Regions from separate parts of the Brevibacillus sp. FSL K6-0770 genome, predicted to be linked through region 2. Evidence: predicted binding sites of a transcription regulator. Region 2 holds the regulator's gene; each other region holds the start of a gene.

Region 1 (5,615 bases), 4.2 Mb from region 2:
CCATCCGCTGCTTTATGGATTGCAACCGCAGGATATATCGCGTGTCTGGTTGGTACACCCGTGGGCTACTTTCTCGGCAAACTGCTCGGCCACTCTGTCCTGTACAAACTGCTCAAAAAAGAGTGGATTGACTCGGCAACCGAGATGTTTCAAAAAAGAGGCGAAGTCGCCATTTTTGTCGGCTCCTTCACCCCGATTCCGTTCAAAGTATTCACGATCTTGTCCGGATGTCTGAATTATCCGCTCTGGAAGCTGATCGGTTATGCCGCAATCGGCAGAGCTGTGAAATTTTACCTCGTCGGTTTCCTGTTTTACTTTTACGGGCGGATGGCGGAAAATATGGTCGGTCACGCCTCCCTGTACGTGTTCTTGCTGATGATCCCGATTTTGCTGATCGGACTTTTGGTGCGAAAAATGCGGGCCAAAAAACAGCTGATGCAAACTGCCAACAAGCAAGCAGGGGAATGATCAGCTTGTAGCCTGGCTTGAATCATTATTCAGAAAGGAGCTGCAATATGAGCCAAACATATAAAGTCATGATTCAGCACCGAATAAACTACCCTACCCCCATTGAATTGACTCAAGGTCAAACCGTCATACTCGGTCGAGTCGACGATGATCCCGACGGTTGGAGGAACTGGAGGTACTGCTATACGCTTGACCATAGCATGGAAGGCTGGGTGCCTGAACAGATTATTCAAGCAAAGGACAAGGACGGCATCATTACGGAAAATTACTCCGCAAAAGAGCTAGATGTAAATGAAGGAGATACGGTTGAGTTGCTCCAAGAGCTGAATGGCTGGGGATGGTGTATGTCCACCAACCGGGAATACGGATGGGTTCCGATGCGAAATCTTCAGCTTGCAAGCCAATAGCAATCTCTTTTTGTGCAAACGCTCGCTTCTATCTCTATATAGGAAAGAAAGAGTCCCTGTCTAGCCGACAGGGACTCTTTTTGGGACAAACCCTTATGCTTTTTTCACGCGAATCGCTTCTTCCTCAACTTCCACTACGATCTTGCGCACATCCGCTTCCTCCATCAACAGATCGGCGATGCCATCTTCGACCTGCTGGGCGATCACGCGACGCAGCGGGCGTGCCCCGAAAGCGGGATTGTAGCCCAGCTCAGCCAACATTTCTTTGGCAGCGTCTGTCACTTCAAGCTCGATTCCTTGCTCGCCGAGATTCAGCACGACTTCCTGGAGCAGCAGCTCCACGATTTGCACCAAGTCTTGCTTTTCCAGATGAGCGAAAGAAATAATCGAGTCGAAGCGGTTCAAAAATTCCGGTTTGAAGTACGCTCCCAGCGAATCAAGCACAGTGCCAGGCTGCTGTTCCTCGGCGCCGAAGCCTAACGCTTTTTTGCGCTCAGCCACTCCGGCATTGCTCGTTGCGATAATGACCGTTTCCTTGAAGCTCACGGTGCGGCCCTGGCTGTCTGTCAGGCGGCCATCCTCCAAAATTTGCAGGAACATGTGCATGACGTCCGGGTGCGCTTTTTCGATCTCATCCAGCAAAATGATGCTGTACGGATTGCGGCGCACTCGCTCGGTCAACTGTCCCGCTTCCTCGTGGCCTACATAGCCTGGAGGCGAACCGATCAGCTTGGAGACGGAATGCTTCTCCATGTATTCGCTCATGTCGAGGCGAATCATCGAATCTCTCGTGCCGAACAGCTCCTCGGCGAGCGCTTTGGACAGCTCTGTCTTCCCTACGCCAGTCGGTCCGACGAACAGGAAGGAGGCAATTGGCCGATTTTTCGGCTTCAACCCGGCGCGGCTGCGGCGAATCGCCTTGGCGACCTGTGCGACAGCTTCCGATTGCCCGATGACTTTGGCTTCCAGGTGCGCAGCCAAATTTCTCATCCGCTCCTGCTCGTCGCTTTGCAGCTTGCGGACAGGGATGCCTGTTTTTTGCTCGATCATCTCCTGAATATCTGATACTTCCACTTTCGTGCGATTAGCGGCCCCATCAAGCTGATCCAGCTTGCCGAGAATTTCCGCTTCTTCATCGCGCAGGCGGGCAGCTTGCTCGTAATTTTCTTGCTCGGTCGCTGCTTTTTTCTCCTGGTTAATTTGCGCCAGGCGCTCATGCAGTTCGCTCGTATCTGCCGCAGAAGAGCGGAGATTCAGCCGCGATCCGGCTTCATCCATCAGGTCGATCGCCTTGTCAGGCAGGAAGCGATCCTGGATGTAACGATGCGAGTATTCGACGCAGGCGCGGAGCACGTCATCGGAGTAAGCGACCTGGTGGAAAGCTTCGTATTTCGGACGCAGTCCTTGCAAAATCTCGATAGCGGCCTCCACTGTCGGCTCTTTGACCATCACAGGCTGCAAGCGGCGCTCCAGCGCGGCATCCTTTTCAATGACGCGGTACTCTTTTAAGGTAGTGGCCCCAACCAGTTGCAGCTCGCCGCGCGCCAGGGCAGGCTTGAGAATGTTTCCGGCGTCCATCGAGCCTTCCGCAGAGCCTGCTCCCACCAGCAAATGAATTTCATCCACGAACAGGATGACGTTTTTGCGCGATTGCAGCTCGGCAATCACTTGCTTCATCTTTTCCTCGAATTGTCCGCGAATCCCCGTGCCTGCGACCAGAGAAGCCACGTCCAGCACGTACACTTGCTTGTTTTTCAGCTTGGCAGGCACTTGACCTTCCGTAATGCGCAAGGCCAGACCTTCGGCAATTGCCGTCTTCCCTACACCCGGCTCCCCGATGAGCACCGGGTTGTTTTTGTTGCGGCGGTTCAAAATCTCGATCACACGCTCGATTTCCTGGTCGCGTCCGATGACCGGATCAATCAGCCCTGCGCGGGCCGCATCGTTCAGATTGCGCCCCAGTTCGTCCAGAAGGCCGCCTCGGTCCGCAGTTGTCGCCTGTCCCTTCATGTTCGGCTGTTGACCGCCTTTTGCATGGGCCTGCGCTTGTGCGAAGCCTTGCAGGAAGTCGTCCAGACCGGAGAAGGAAGAGAACGGGCTGAAGCCCATCCCTACTCCCATTTTGCTGCCGAGCTTGGCATTGCACTCCCGGCACAGGTTGTAGGCTTGCTGCTTGTCTTGCACGCGTATATGGACGGACACAGTTGCTTGTCGTTGTTTGCAGATTTCACATTGCATGTTTCATACCCCCAAAATCATGCTTTTGGATTTTTTCTTATTTGTGTGTTCGACAGGTCAATGGTTGTTTGACCATTTCTGACCTTCGATGACTTTATTATAGTTTGACCTTCTTTGACTTTCAAGAGGGTAACTTTGGATTTTCTGCTTTCGCTTGGGAGAAGCTATACAGGACGCAGGTTCTCTCTTGCTTCGCCAGAAAACCCTTCCTATAATGAGGTTGATATTCGCTAAAGTCAGGGGGCTTTTCACTTTGAACACACTCGCGTATGGACTCCTCGGGCTGGTTGCCCGCACACCAAGCTCCGGCTATGATTTGATGCTCCAGCTGCAACCATTTTGGCAGGCCAAGCACAGCCAAATTTACCCGCTGCTGGCGAAGCTGGAACAGGAGGGCTATCTGGAGTTCACTCGCATCCACCAGACGGATCGTCCTGATAAAAAAGTGTATTCCATTACAGAAAAAGGACAGATTGCACTAAAAGTCTGGCTTAGCGAGCCGGCAGCAGAGCCTGTTTTGCGTGACGAGCTGGTGCTGAAAACGTACTGCCTCGGATTGGCGGACGAAAAAGCGGCCTCTACGATGTTTGTCGAGCGCATCCAGCAATGTCGCGAGCATTTGGACATGTACGAGCACTACTTAAAGGAGTACGAGAGTGATTCTGCCGAACATTCGTATCCGCCCGACCATCCGAACCATCCGGAATTTGGGGATTATTTGCTGCTTTCATGGGGATCACGGCGCATGAAAGAAGATATCGCCTGGTGCGAGTGGGTGTTGGAGCTGTTGCAGAAGCGTTCCTAAAAACAAAAAGCAAACGCGTCTTTGGAACATTGCGCTCCAAAACACGTTTGCTTTTTCTTTCGTTTTCGTCCATGACATGACAGGAGGGTACAGACGCTCGCTAAAAGGAGTGCGCCTCTACTTCTGCCAGCGTGGGCAGCGATGGCTGCGCCCCGCGTCTGGTCACGACGATCGCAGCCACTTTGCTGGCAAATCCGGCTGCTTCCACATCCGACATCCCTTTTGCCATGCCCACGGCAAAAGCTGCGGTAAACGAATCGCCTGCCGCAGTCGTATCCACTGGCTCGACCCGACAAGCAGGCACATGCACGGTTTTCTCCTCCGTGACCAAAAGCGCGCCTTTTTCGCCCAGGGTGACAATGATCCGTCTCGGACCGCTTGCCAAAAGCTTTCTCGCCGCTTCCCCGGCTTCTTCCGGCGTCGTGACGGGCAGACCGCTCAAAATGGCCAGCTCTGTTTCATTCGGCGTCAAGGTGTGCACATGCTGTAACAGTTCCTGCGAGAGTGCCCTTGCCGGAGCCGGATTCAAAATGACCAGCTTGCCGAGCACAGTTGCCTTTTTCACGACGTATTCCACGACGTGGAGCGGGGTTTCCAGCTGCAACAGCACGACGTCGCTCTGCTCGATAATCGACAGGTTCTCATCGATGTGCTCTATGCTCACTTGTGCATTGGCTCCGGGAACCAGCACAATGTTGTTTTCCCCGTCATCGCTGACATTGATGAAGGCCATGCCAGTCGTACCCTCGCGCTTGATTCCTTCGACATGAACCTGCGCCTCTGTCATGCCCGCAAGCATGATGGTGCCATTTTCATCCTCGCCCACCATTCCGATCATGGATACGTGCGCGCCCAGACGTGCGGCAGCAACTGCCTGATTCGCCCCTTTTCCGCCTGGAATCAGCATAAAGTCATGGCTTGCAATCGTTTCTCCTGCCTTGGGCAGATGGTGGACGTGGGAGACGAGATCCATATTGATGCTTCCTACTACTGCGATTTTCACAACGTGCTACCTCCCCCAGCCGCTTTTTACAGCATGGTCTCTACAAATTCTTCGATCGTCAAAATTTGCTTTGGCAAGCCGAGCGTATGGCTCAATCTGCTAATGTGCGGCTGCTTCAGCATGCTTTCTTCCAAAATCGCGTGATTCCAGAAAATGTCCCGCTTGTTCGTATCCGCTACTACATTTTTGTGGGCCATGACGATGACACGCTCAAAATTTTGCACGACAAACTCCATGTCATGCGTGATCGTAATGACGGTTTTGCCTTCGCTTTTCAAGGCGGCGATCAGGGAAGAGATGCGTTGCATCCCTTGCATGTCTTGGCCTGCGGTCGGCTCATCGAGAATGATCACATCGCAATCCATCGCCACTACTGCCGCCATGGTCACGAACTTGCGCATGGAATACGGCAAATTGTACGGGTTTTCCTGCAAGTACGGCTCGATCCCAGCCAGCTTCGCCGCTTTCATGACATTTTCCTTCGTTTGCTCTACAGACAAGCCGAGGTTTTTTGGCCCGAACTCGACTTCGCTGTAGACATCGCTATGGAAGATCTGGTCATCCGGATTTTGGAACACGTAGCCTACCTTGCGCGAAATTTGCGCGGTCGTATGCTCTTTTGTATTCCAATCATCAATAATAACATCGCCTTTGGTCGGCTTCAACAAGCCATTCATCAGCTTTACCGCCGTCG
Region 2 (5,615 bases):
GTGTTGACCGGAACCAACGAGAAGCTGTACAAAAAAGTGACGAACAGAAGCTATCGTCACGAGGTAGTCCCGCTTAAATTTATCAACAATTTTCACGAGTATCTGGAGGTTGCCGATTTGATCGTGACCAAATCTGGCGGACTGACCTCAGCCGAGGTCATGAGCAAACGGGTGCCGATGATTATTTACAACCCGTTGCCTGGACAGGAAGAACGGAACAGCCACTTCCTGTTGAACAACGGCTGTGCTGTACATGCCAATTTGTCGGAGCAGCTCATTTACTTTATCGATGAATTGTTGCACAGTCCATCAAAAGTTGACTATATGCGACGCATGGGACAAAAAATATCAAAGCCGGATGCCGCTCAGCGCATCGCCGAATTTATTTTGGACGACATGAGCATGGTGCAGGCTGAAACAGACTAATGTTCTCGGAAGCACTGACAGGAGGTTGCCTATGAGTATACCGTTTGCTATTTTCTTCGACATGGATGGCACATTGCTGCAAACGGAAAAGTTGTCGACGCCCGCCTTTGTGCGGACGTTTGAACGATTGAGAGAAACAGGCTTGTGGCAAGGCGAGACGCCGAGCGAGGAAGACCTGGTCAATGTACTGGGAATGACCATCGAGCAAGTTTGGCAAAAGCTGTTGCCAGGCGCAAGTGAAGAAGCAGTCCACGCCGCAGATACTTTTTTGCTGGAAAATGAAATTGCCTTGCTGAAGGAAAAAGTGACCGATTTATACCCAGGAGTGAGGTCAACTCTGGAACAGCTTCACGCCCAGGGGATTCCTCTGTTTGTCGCGAGCAACGGACAAGAGGAGTACATCGAGGCCATATGCCAGGAGTATGGGCTAAAGCCGCTGCTGACGGATTTGTACTCCGCAGGAAGGTTCCGTACGCGCTCGAAAAATGATCTGGTGGCAAAGCTCCTCTCTGACTATGACATCGCGCACGCGTACATGGTGGGGGATCGTCACTCGGATATCGAGGCCGGGACAGCAAACGGCTTGTTTACAGTCGGTTGCGACTTTGGTTTTGCCAAACCGGGAGAGCTGGATGGAGCCGATATGATCATTACAGATTTCCCGCAATTGCTGGATCATTTGCCAGCGATCGACACCAAATCATAGAGCCTGACATAAACCATTCCTTTAGGGAGTGGTTTTTTTCATACTTAGCAACCCGACATTTTTCGTAAAAAGAGTGCAACGCTTGTCGCTTATGCCCGACAAAAGGCTCGCCACCTGACTGTTTTGCATGGTTTCAAGCGACCGGATTTTGCCCACACTAGAAAGTGTATGGATCACTTGCAAGGGCGCCATAAACCCATTATAATTAAAGTCAAAGATAGTCAAAGTCAGTAGATGACACATATGGAATAGGAGGCGATGACTTGCGTAACATCTCGGACATCATTGAACAGCACTTGAAAGGCATTTTGACACAAAGTCCTAATGGCTCGGTCGAGATCCAGCGTAGTGAGCTTGCCGACTTATTTCAATGTGTACCGTCGCAAATCAATTACGTCATCAACACGCGATTTACTGTACAAAAAGGGTACATTGTAGAAAGCAAGCGTGGAGGCGGGGGTTACATCCGCATTCGCAAGGTACAGATTGTGAGCAAGGCGCGATTGCAGGAATTGCTGACCGAGGAACTGATTGGAGAAAGCATTTCGCAGAGTGTGGGGAACGCGATTGTGGAAAGGCTGTTCGAAGAAGGACTGGTCAATGTCAGGGAAGCGACCTTGATGAAAATCGCAACCTCACGAAATGTTTTGACTCTGGATGCTGAATTGCGAGATCGTTTGCGGGCAAATATTTTAAAGCAGATGATTGCGGCTATCTTGTTGAAGTAAACGAAGCATGTATGTGTTAGGGGGTAGGATGTAATGAACTGTGAGGAATGCGGAAAACGACCGGCGACACTGCACTTGACGAAAATCGTCAACGGCGAGAAAACCGAATACCATATTTGTGAGCAATGCGCTTCCGAAAAAGGGGACGTCTTTACCGGATTTCACAATTTCAGCATCAACAATCTCCTTTCAGGACTGTTAAAATTTGACCCCATGCAAAAAAACGGACGCGAGCCTGCCACCAGTAAGCCGCTCCGTTGCGAAACTTGCGGACTCACGTATGCCCAGTTCAGCAAAAGCGGCCGCTTCGGTTGCAGCGATTGCTACACCTTCCTGGGCGATCGACTCGATCCGTTGTTCCGCCGTATCCATGGCAATACGCAGCATAGCGGCAAAGTTCCGGAGCGCACAGGCGGACAGTTGAAAATCCGCAAAGAGCTGGAACAACTAAAGCGTGCGTTGCAAAACCATGTCGCCAGTGAAGAGTTTGAAAAAGCGGCAGAGATGCGTGACCGGATACGTGCGCTGGAACAAAAAATCGCTCAATCGTAACAAGGGGAGGTAAGCTGGTCATGTCACAACAGCAGTTTATGCAAAACCCGTGGAGCAATTGGATGAAAGGAGAAGGTCCTGATTCCGATATCGTCATCAGCACACGGCTGCGCATCGCCCGAAACCTGCGCCAGCACCCTTTTCCGTTACTGGCGACAGACTCGCAAGGGGAAGAAGTCGTCAGAAAGGTGACGGAAGTGAGCGAATCGGAGGCCATGCGCAAGCTCCAGCAGCTTCAAGTCCTCAACATGGACCAGATCAACCCGTTGGAAAAGCGGGTGCTGGTGGAGAAGCATCTGATTAGCCCTCACTTGGCGGAGGAATCGCGAAAAGGTGCTGTGCTGTTGAGTCCTGACGAGTCGGTCAGCATCATGGTAAACGAAGAGGATCATATTCGAATCCAGGTGCTGCTGCCGGGGTTTCGCCTGAACGAAGCATGGGAAATAGGAACAAAAATAGATGATGTTTTCGAGAAAAATTTAAACTTCGCGTTCGACGAGACGAGAGGCTACCTTACAAGCTGTCCGACCAACGTCGGCACAGGCATCCGGGCTTCCGTCATGCTGCATCTGCCAGCACTGGTGATGACGCAGCAAATCAGCAGAATTTTGCAGGCCATCAATCAGGTTGGCCTCGTCGTTAGAGGAATTTACGGGGAAGGCAGCGAAGCACTAGGAAACCTGTTTCAGTTGTCCAACCAAGTCACGCTCGGGATGTCGGAAAGCGATATTCTCTCCAACCTGTATGGCGTAGCCAGACAAATTATCGAGCAAGAACGCGTTGCCCGTACTTATTTGCTGGAGCATACACGCATATCTTTGGAAGACCGCATCTTCCGTTCCTACGGCATCTTGATGTATGCACGCACTGTGGAGTCCAAGGAAGCAGCTCAGCGCCTCTCCGATGTGCGCCTTGGCATTGACCTGGGCATTATCTCGGGAGTATCGCCACTGGTGATGAACGAGCTGTTGGTAACAACCCAGCCTGGCTTCTTGCAGCAGCATGCAGGGCAAAAGTTGACGCCAGACCAGCGGGACGAGAGAAGGGCTCGGCTGATTCGGGAGAGGCTCAGTACGACGGGCTCAGCTTGATTGTTTCTCAGACATAAGGCATCACAGCAGTTAACCTATAGAGAAAAAACATGGTTACACGGAGGTGTACGATATGATGTTTGGACGTTTTACAGAACGAGCACAAAAGGTACTGGCGCTTGCCCTGGAAGAGGCGGTGCGTCTCGGCCACAAGGATATTGGGACTGAGCATGTACTGCTGGGACTGATTCGGGAAGGCGAGGGTATTGCTGCCAAGGCATTGCAATCGCTCGGGCTTGGTCTCGATAAAATCCAGAGCGAAGTGGAGTCGTTGATCGGACGGGGAACAGAGCAGTCCGGTAGTAATTACACCCCAAACTATACACCTCGTGCGAAAAAAGTAATTGAACTGTCCATGGATGAAGCGCGCAAGCTCGGCCATACTTACGTGGGAACAGAGCACATTTTGCTCGGCCTGATCCGCGAAGGCGAAGGCATCGCTGCGAGAATCATGAACAACTTGGGAGTCAGTCTGAACAAGGCGCGCCAGCAGGTGCTGCAATTGCTGGGAAGCTCCGAAATGATGGCGTCGCATCAGCCTTCCGGCGGCAATCCGGCAGCGAATACGCCTACTCTGGACGGTCTGGCACGGGACTTGACTGCGATTGCACGCGATGGCGGGCTCGATCCTGTCATTGGCCGGCAAAAAGAAATCGAGCGTGTGATTCAGGTACTTAGCAGACGCACCAAGAACAACCCTGTCTTGATCGGGGAGCCTGGTGTGGGGAAAACGGCGATTGCAGAAGGTCTGGCTCAAAAAATCGTGAACAACGAGATTCCCGAAACTCTCCGCGACAAGCGCGTCATGACGCTGGATATGGGAACAGTAGTGGCGGGAACCAAATATCGCGGTGAGTTTGAAGACCGCCTGAAAAAAATCATGGACGAAATTCGCCAGGCAGGAAACATCATCCTGTTTATCGATGAGCTGCACACGCTGATCGGGGCTGGCGGAGCGGAAGGCGCAATCGACGCTTCCAATATTCTCAAGCCGGCGCTGGCTCGCGGTGAACTTCAGTGCGTAGGGGCAACCACCCTGGACGAATACCGCAAGTACATCGAAAAAGACGCTGCGCTGGAGCGTCGCTTCCAACCGATTCAGGTGGATGAGCCGACTGCCGAGGACGCGATTCGCATCTTGCACGGCTTGCGCGACCGTTACGAAGCCCACCACCGTGTGAAAATTACCGACGAAGCTATCGAGCAGGCAGTGAAGCTGTCTGACCGTTATATTACCGATCGTTTCCTCCCTGACAAAGCCATCGACCTCGTCGATGAGGCGGCTTCCAAAGTGCGCTTGCAATCGTTCACCGTCCCGCCTAACCTCAAGGAGCTGGAAGGGCGTCTGGAAGAAGTGCGCAAGGAAAAAGACGCTGCCGTGCAATCGCAGGAGTTTGAAGAGGCTGCTGCACTCCGTGATCAGGAGCAGAAGCTGCGCGAGGAACTCGACAAAACGAAAAAAGACTGGAAAGAGCGTCAAGGCCAGTTGAACATGGAAGTAACTCCTGAGGACATCGCCACTGTGGTAGCCAGCTGGACTGGTATTCCGGTGTTGAAGCTGAAGGAAGAAGAAACAGAGCGTCTGTTGAAAATGGAAGATATTTTGCACGACCGTGTTATCGGCCAGGACGAAGCGGTCAAATCGATTTCCCGAGCGATCCGCCGTGCCCGCGCTGGTTTGAAGGACCCGAAACGTCCAATCGGTTCGTTTATTTTCCTCGGCCCTACAGGTGTAGGGAAAACCGAACTCGCTCGCGCTGTAGCTGAGACACTGTTTGGAGATGAAGACGCCATGATCCGCGTCGACATGTCCGAGTACATGGAAAAACACTCTACAGCACGTCTCGTAGGGGCTCCTCCAGGGTATGTAGGCTTTGACGAAGGCGGTCAGCTGACGGAAAAAGTGCGCCGCAAGCCTTACTCGGTCATCCTGCTGGATGAGATCGAAAAAGCGCACCCGGATGTATTCAACATTTTGCTCCAGGTGCTGGACGACGGCCGATTGACTGATTCCAAAGGACGCACAGTAGACTTCCGCAACACCGTCGTGATCATGACCTCCAACGTAGGTGCAAGCATGATCAAGAAAAATACGACACTCGGTTTCACTAC
Region 3 (5,615 bases), 5.1 Mb from region 2:
GCCGGATGCCTCCCAGGCAGTATCGAGCCTCACGACGTTGGTAAGCAAGGAAGAGTAGAAAGATGGATGAAGACACTGTCCCGAAAGGGGAGTGTCTTTTTTTGTACAGATGCCCATGCATCAATTTCGTGAACGGAGGGTATTGCTAAACAATGTAGAGCGCAAAAAGGAGGAATGACTCATGAGCAATCGTGACACGTGTCAGGATAGCTGCAACGAAGGCCGGGATTCTTATGACATGGACATCGACCGGATGATCAATGAAGGGCTTGGCGGCGGAATCGTTTCTGATCAGAACGGTCTGATCGAAGAAACCAGCGTGGATACGATGACAGGGGCAAGCTCCGCGCAGCAAGCCTTAGAAAACGAGCGATAAGAGGGACGAAGCCATGGATCTGACAAGAGCGCAGGCAATCCTTTATTCTCCTGAGAAAATAAAGGTAGAATACCAGGGTGAATCGGTATGGATCGACTCTGTCGATGAGAAGACGTCCACAGCGCGTATTCATCAGGAAAGAAATCCGGGCAACAGCTTGACTGTGTATGTCAGCCAGTTGGAGGAATTGTGAAGTAGATGCAAAAAACACTCGGCCAGTCGTTGGCACGAGTGTTTTTGTGACGAAAGTCGTTACTTTTTCGCAGATGGCTCTGAAGTAATCACTTTGTCGATCAGTCCGTACTCTACTGCTTCCGCAGCGGAGAGGAAGTTGTCGCGATCCGTATCTTTTTGGATGCGCTCCAGTGGCTGTCCTGTCCGTTCAGCCAGGATGGTGTTCAAGTGGTCGCGCATTTTCAAAATGCGTTTTGCCGCGATTTCGATATCGCTTGCTTGACCTTGTGCACCGCCCAGAGGCTGGTGAATCATGACTTCACTGTTCGGCAGGGCATAGCGCTTGCCTTTTGTTCCGGCAGCCAACAGGAAAGCTCCCATGGAAGCAGCCATTCCGATACAAATGGTGGAAACGTCAGGTTTGATGAAGTGCATCGTATCGTAAATCGCCATGCCGGCAGTGATGGAACCGCCCGGGCTATTTATGTACAGATGAATGTCTTTCTCCGGATCTTCCGCCTGAAGGAACAACAGCTGGGCCACCACAATGTTGGCTACCGTGTCGTTGATGGGAGTTCCCAGAAAGATGATGCGGTCTTTGAGCAGGCGCGAATAAATATCGTAAGCACGTTCACCGCGGTTTGTCTGTTCAATGACGGTTGGAATCAAATTCATGTGCATCTAGTCTTCCTCCTCTCTTTGTAAGATTATCATACACAAAAGGTCAATGAAGGTCAAACACATAAGTGCACGCCCTCCCTACCATGGTTGCCAAATTGTCTCTCTCTAAACCTATGGCGGAACGAATGATTTCATTCTTCCTCTGTGTCCTCCGCTTCCGCCAGATCAACGGCAAGCTTGAGCGTCGCCTTCATTTTTTTCCCTTTGATGATCGTATACTCGTCTATTTGCAAGGCCGATAAGTGATTGATGGCTTCTGCCAGCTCCTGCTGATTTTTGTACGGCTGGATCGTCAACAGGCATTCTTCGTCACTGGCTTCCTGGTATATCAGAAAAAATCGCTCGCCTGCCATGAAGGCACCCTCCCATCTTTATAATTATCCACAGTTTTATCCACAGGTTGTGCACAAAAACATTTGTTCGCGGGATAGCATGCGTTGATTCCCATAGTTTTGGCATAATTGGCTAATCCTTTACATAGGAAAAGTATGGAACAAAAAAGGAGGAATATGAAGATTTGTGTCGAAAAACACAAAATTGGAATTCATTTCATAACAATCAAGGGGTGTTTATTATGCTTCGCAAGTTTTCCACATTGATGCTGACAGCTGCTTTGCTGACCGGAAGCGTAGCTGCAACAGCGGCTTTTGCTCAAACGGCACCTGCCAAACAACAAATCAAAATCACGGTTCAACTTAACGGCAAAGAGCTGCCATTTCCTCAGGACATCGTGACTGAGAACGGGGTAGCTTATGTCAATGCAAGCACTTTGGCAGTCGCACTGGGCGGTGCAGCTGCTTGGGATTCCACAACCAAATCGCTGCTGGTTTCCAAAGACAACAAGTACGGCCTGCGCATGTATGAAAACAACACGTTTGCATACAAAAACGGAAAAGAAACCCGTGTAGCAAACCCGCCGCGTCCCGTGACTGGTGGCGTATTGGTACCGCTGGTGTTCATCGCGGAAGAGCTTGGTGCAAAAGTGTCCTACGATGCAAAAACATGGACATACAAACTGACTACCGAGATCAACAAGTAACGCTTTGGATGATTCCTCCGTTGTGATTGCCCTGTGGCTTCTCGTATAATAGAGAAAAAGCAGGCGCAATCGAGAGGGGACTTACAAAAATGCAAGGAACCACGTTTGCCAGTGTAGCGTTGCTGGTTGGCTTTGTGGTAGTGGCTATATACGTTATGTGCAAAGCGTATTCCCAAAAATACAAAGAGTAACAAATATTTACCAAAAAAGAAGCCGCACCTTTCACGGGTGTGGCTATTTTATTTAATTTTCAGAAAATATATCATGCAGGAATATAAACTTCCACAATAAAACAACCAAAATATTATCATTTCTATTGCAAATTTTCTAAAATATCCTACAATAAAAGAGTGATTCATAGTTTGCACGTAAATAAAGAGGGGGATGTTTCGCTATGAAGAAACAAAAATCACTGTCGATCCTGGCTGCTACCGTAGCACTGGGGACATTGCTTGCAGGCTGCGGGGGCGGCCAGTCCAGCGCACCACAATCGAATGCAAACGGCGGCGGAAGCACCGGAGGCGGAGGGGCTGGGGAAAAACTGGTCATCGCTGTAGTCGGTCCGATGTCCGGTCAATATTCCGATTACGGAAGCACGGCCAAAGCAGGTGCTGAATATGCCCTGAAAGAAAAACAAGAGGCGTTCAAAGCACTCGGCTTTGAAGTACAGCTTTCCGCACAAGACGACCAGGCTGACCCGAAACAAGGGGTAGCGGTCGCACAAATGTTGATTTCCAATCCTGATGTAGTAGGGGTTGTAGGCCACGCAACAACGGGTGCCTCCATCACTGCTGCTGCTCAATACGATCAAGAGAAGCTCGTCATGGTATCGCCATCTGCGACAGGCTCTGACCTGACGGAGCAAGGCAAAAAGATCGTACACCGCATCTGTGCGCGTGACGATCAGCAAGGTTCCAAGGCAGCGATCTATGCGAAAAACCAACTGGGCGTAAAAACAGCGTTCGTCATGCACGACAAGGCTGCTTACGGTCAAGGGCTTGCTGAAGAAGTGAAAAAGCAATTTGAAAAAGACGGCGTGGAAATTGTCGGCTTTGAAGGGGTAACAGCTGGAGAGAAAGATTACAGTGCCGTCATCAACCAGATCGTATCCAAAAATCCGGAAATGATCTACTTCGGCGGTTACTACTCCGATGCGGGCATTATCGTGAAGCAAGCGCGCGAAAAAGGCTACAAAGGCATCTTCATGGGTGGAGACGGCTACGACTCTGCTGACCTGGTGAAAATCGCTGGTGCCGATAACGCGAACAACGTAGTGTTCACTTCTACTGTCGGCGATGTAGGGGCTACACCTGAAGGCAAGAAATGGATCGAAGACTTTGAAAAATCGACTGGCAACAAAGTGGGTATCTTCACATCCTTTGGCTATGACTCCATGGGTGTAATGCTCAGCGGTTTGGAAGAGGCGATCAAAGCGAACGGCGGCAAAAAGCCAACCCGTGAGCAAGTGCTGGAAGCTGTGCACAAAACAAAAGACTACAAAGGCAAATTCGTTAACGTAACGTTCAACGAAAAAGGCGACAACGAGTTCGCGTCCGTATATGTGTACAAATACGAGAACGGTCAAAAAGTATACATCGGGGAAGCGAAATAATCGCTCAGTATGATCAGGCCGTTTCGGACATACTACGTTTGGCACGAAGACCAGCTAACATGAGGAGGGATTCGCATGTCAAACAATCGCAATACGAAAAACGGCGGCAATCAGGGACACAGCAGCAAGACGCAGGGCACGCAAAAGCAAAAGTCCGAGCGAGATCGCAACCTGAATAAGCAAGACCCGCAATAAGCAAAAGCCCACCCAAGCGAGCGATAAGCTCCTGGGTGGGTTTTTGTGTTTACCAGATTCCTTGCTTGCTCGGCAGGCGTTTTTCTGGATGGCCGTAGCCTTGATGCTTGCGGCTTCTGAGGTTTTTGGCTTGTGATTCATGAATTTTGGCGACGAACTCACTCGTACTCATCTTGGTAAAATCCATCGGGCACCTCCATGCGGTTTGGCTTGACGCCTTTCTTTAGGATAGCCCTTTTTCAGCGGCGACAATCGGCAACGTGATTTTTACCGTAGTTCCTTCACCTGGCTTGCTGCTCACTTCCAGATGGCCGTCGTGGTCTTTGATGATTTTGCGGCTGATCATCAGCCCTAATCCGGTTCCATTGTCTTTGGTCGTGAAAAAAGGCTCGCCCAGCTTGGGAAGCAGCTCTTCCGGTATGCCGCAGCCATTGTCGGTAATCGTGATGACCACTTGGCCAGCGGCTTTTGCCGAAGTGGTCAGGGTGACATCTCCATGCCCGCTCATGGCCTCGATTGCATTTTTGATGACGTTGATAAACACTTGCTTGAGCTGGTTTTCTTCCCCGGAGATGAGGGGATCGCAGCCAAAAGCGGTGTGGAAGCGGATGTTCTTCAAGTTTGCTTCTGACGCCAGCAAGGTCAGCACATTTTTCAGCAAGAAGACCAGCGGGAGAGATTTGATCTTGACGTTGTGCGGCTTCGCGAGCACGAGCAACTCACTGACGATGAAATTGATTCGATCCAGCTCGGAAAGCATGATGTCTGCGTACATTTGATGATCAACCAGCGTCGGCTTCAACAGCTGAATAAAGCCGCGCAGCGAAGTGAGCGGATTGCGGATTTCGTGAGCGATGCCCGCTGCCAGCTCGCCGATGACAGAGAGTTTCTCGGCATTGCGCAGCAGCATCTCGTTGTTTCTCCGCTCGGTAATATCGCGGGAAACGATAATGAAGCCGTCGCATTCGCCGTTGTCGGCCAGGATCGGGGTTCCTTTTGCCTCCAGCACGAGCCAGTCGCCGCTCACCGTGCGATAGCGAAATTCACACGTTCGCGGCTCCAGCGTTTCCATTAAATCTTGAAATTGCAGGTCGACGCGTTCCAGATCATCCGGGTGAATGTTTTTGAAGGACAGCTTGCCGGCATGCCTCATCGTTCCCGTGACTCGCTCGTATGAGGGAGAGAGGTGGACGATGTCTCCGTGCTTGTCGGTTATCAAAATCAAATCGTCCGTATGCTCCGCGATAAGTTGGCTTTCTTTTCTGATTTTGGACAAGGCCGCTTCAGATACTTTGCGCTCCATGACATTGCGGGAGACAAACATGACGTTTTTCACCGTGCCATCCTCGGAAGCAACGGGAATCCCGCGTGTCTCAAAAGAAATCCATGTTCCATTTTTGTGCCGGGAGCGAAATTCCAGGAAAACCGGCTGATTCTTTTCGAAAATTTCTTGCTTCTTGGTCAAAAGCAGGGGGAAATCGTCTGGATGTGTAATCTCCAGGCTGCCGGGGGAGACGAGTTCGGAAGGCAAATAGCCC

What was found. The regulator CtsR, encoded in region 2, represses protease genes until heat stress. The targets are predictions, from matches to a motif close to ATGGTCAATAAAGGTCAAACA.
Region 1: NST23_RS20975 (ATP-dependent Clp protease ATP-binding subunit) is a predicted target of CtsR. The motif match lies at 3,179-3,199, and genes of this name have one in related genera.
Region 3: clpP (ATP-dependent Clp endopeptidase proteolytic subunit ClpP) is a predicted target of CtsR. The motif match lies at 1,271-1,291, and genes of this name have one in related genera.

The regions. Positions count from the first base shown of each region.
Region 1 covers NZ_JBBOBQ010000001.1:4,410,911-4,416,525, forward strand. The annotation lists gene NST23_RS20965 (YqaA family protein) at 1-468, shown strand, start outside; gene NST23_RS20970 (SH3 domain-containing protein) at 516-875, shown strand; gene NST23_RS20975 (ATP-dependent Clp protease ATP-binding subunit) at 969-3,113, opposite strand; gene NST23_RS20980 (PadR family transcriptional regulator) at 3,367-3,918, shown strand; gene rbsK (ribokinase) at 4,019-4,921, opposite strand; gene NST23_RS20990 (energy-coupling factor ABC transporter ATP-binding protein) at 4,948-5,615, opposite strand, start outside.
Region 2 covers NZ_JBBOBQ010000001.1:207,723-213,337, forward strand. The annotation lists gene NST23_RS01215 (MGDG synthase family glycosyltransferase) at 1-426, shown strand, start outside; gene NST23_RS01220 (HAD-IA family hydrolase) at 458-1,132, shown strand; gene NST23_RS01225 (CtsR family transcriptional regulator) at 1,396-1,860, shown strand; gene NST23_RS01230 (UvrB/UvrC motif-containing protein) at 1,894-2,412, shown strand; gene NST23_RS01235 (protein arginine kinase) at 2,433-3,503, shown strand; gene NST23_RS01240 (ATP-dependent Clp protease ATP-binding subunit) at 3,577-5,615, shown strand, end outside.
Region 3 covers NZ_JBBOBQ010000001.1:5,314,712-5,320,326, reverse strand. The annotation lists gene NST23_RS25270 (HPr family phosphocarrier protein) at 1-58, shown strand, start outside; gene NST23_RS25265 (hypothetical protein) at 182-376, shown strand; gene NST23_RS25260 (H-type small acid-soluble spore protein) at 390-569, shown strand; gene clpP (ATP-dependent Clp endopeptidase proteolytic subunit ClpP) at 629-1,231, opposite strand; gene NST23_RS25250 (hypothetical protein) at 1,363-1,584, opposite strand; gene NST23_RS25245 (copper amine oxidase N-terminal domain-containing protein) at 1,806-2,270, shown strand; gene NST23_RS25240 (branched-chain amino acid ABC transporter substrate-binding protein) at 2,665-3,882, shown strand; gene NST23_RS25235 (DUF4023 domain-containing protein) at 4,127-4,264, opposite strand; gene NST23_RS25230 (PAS domain-containing sensor histidine kinase) at 4,301-5,615, opposite strand, start outside.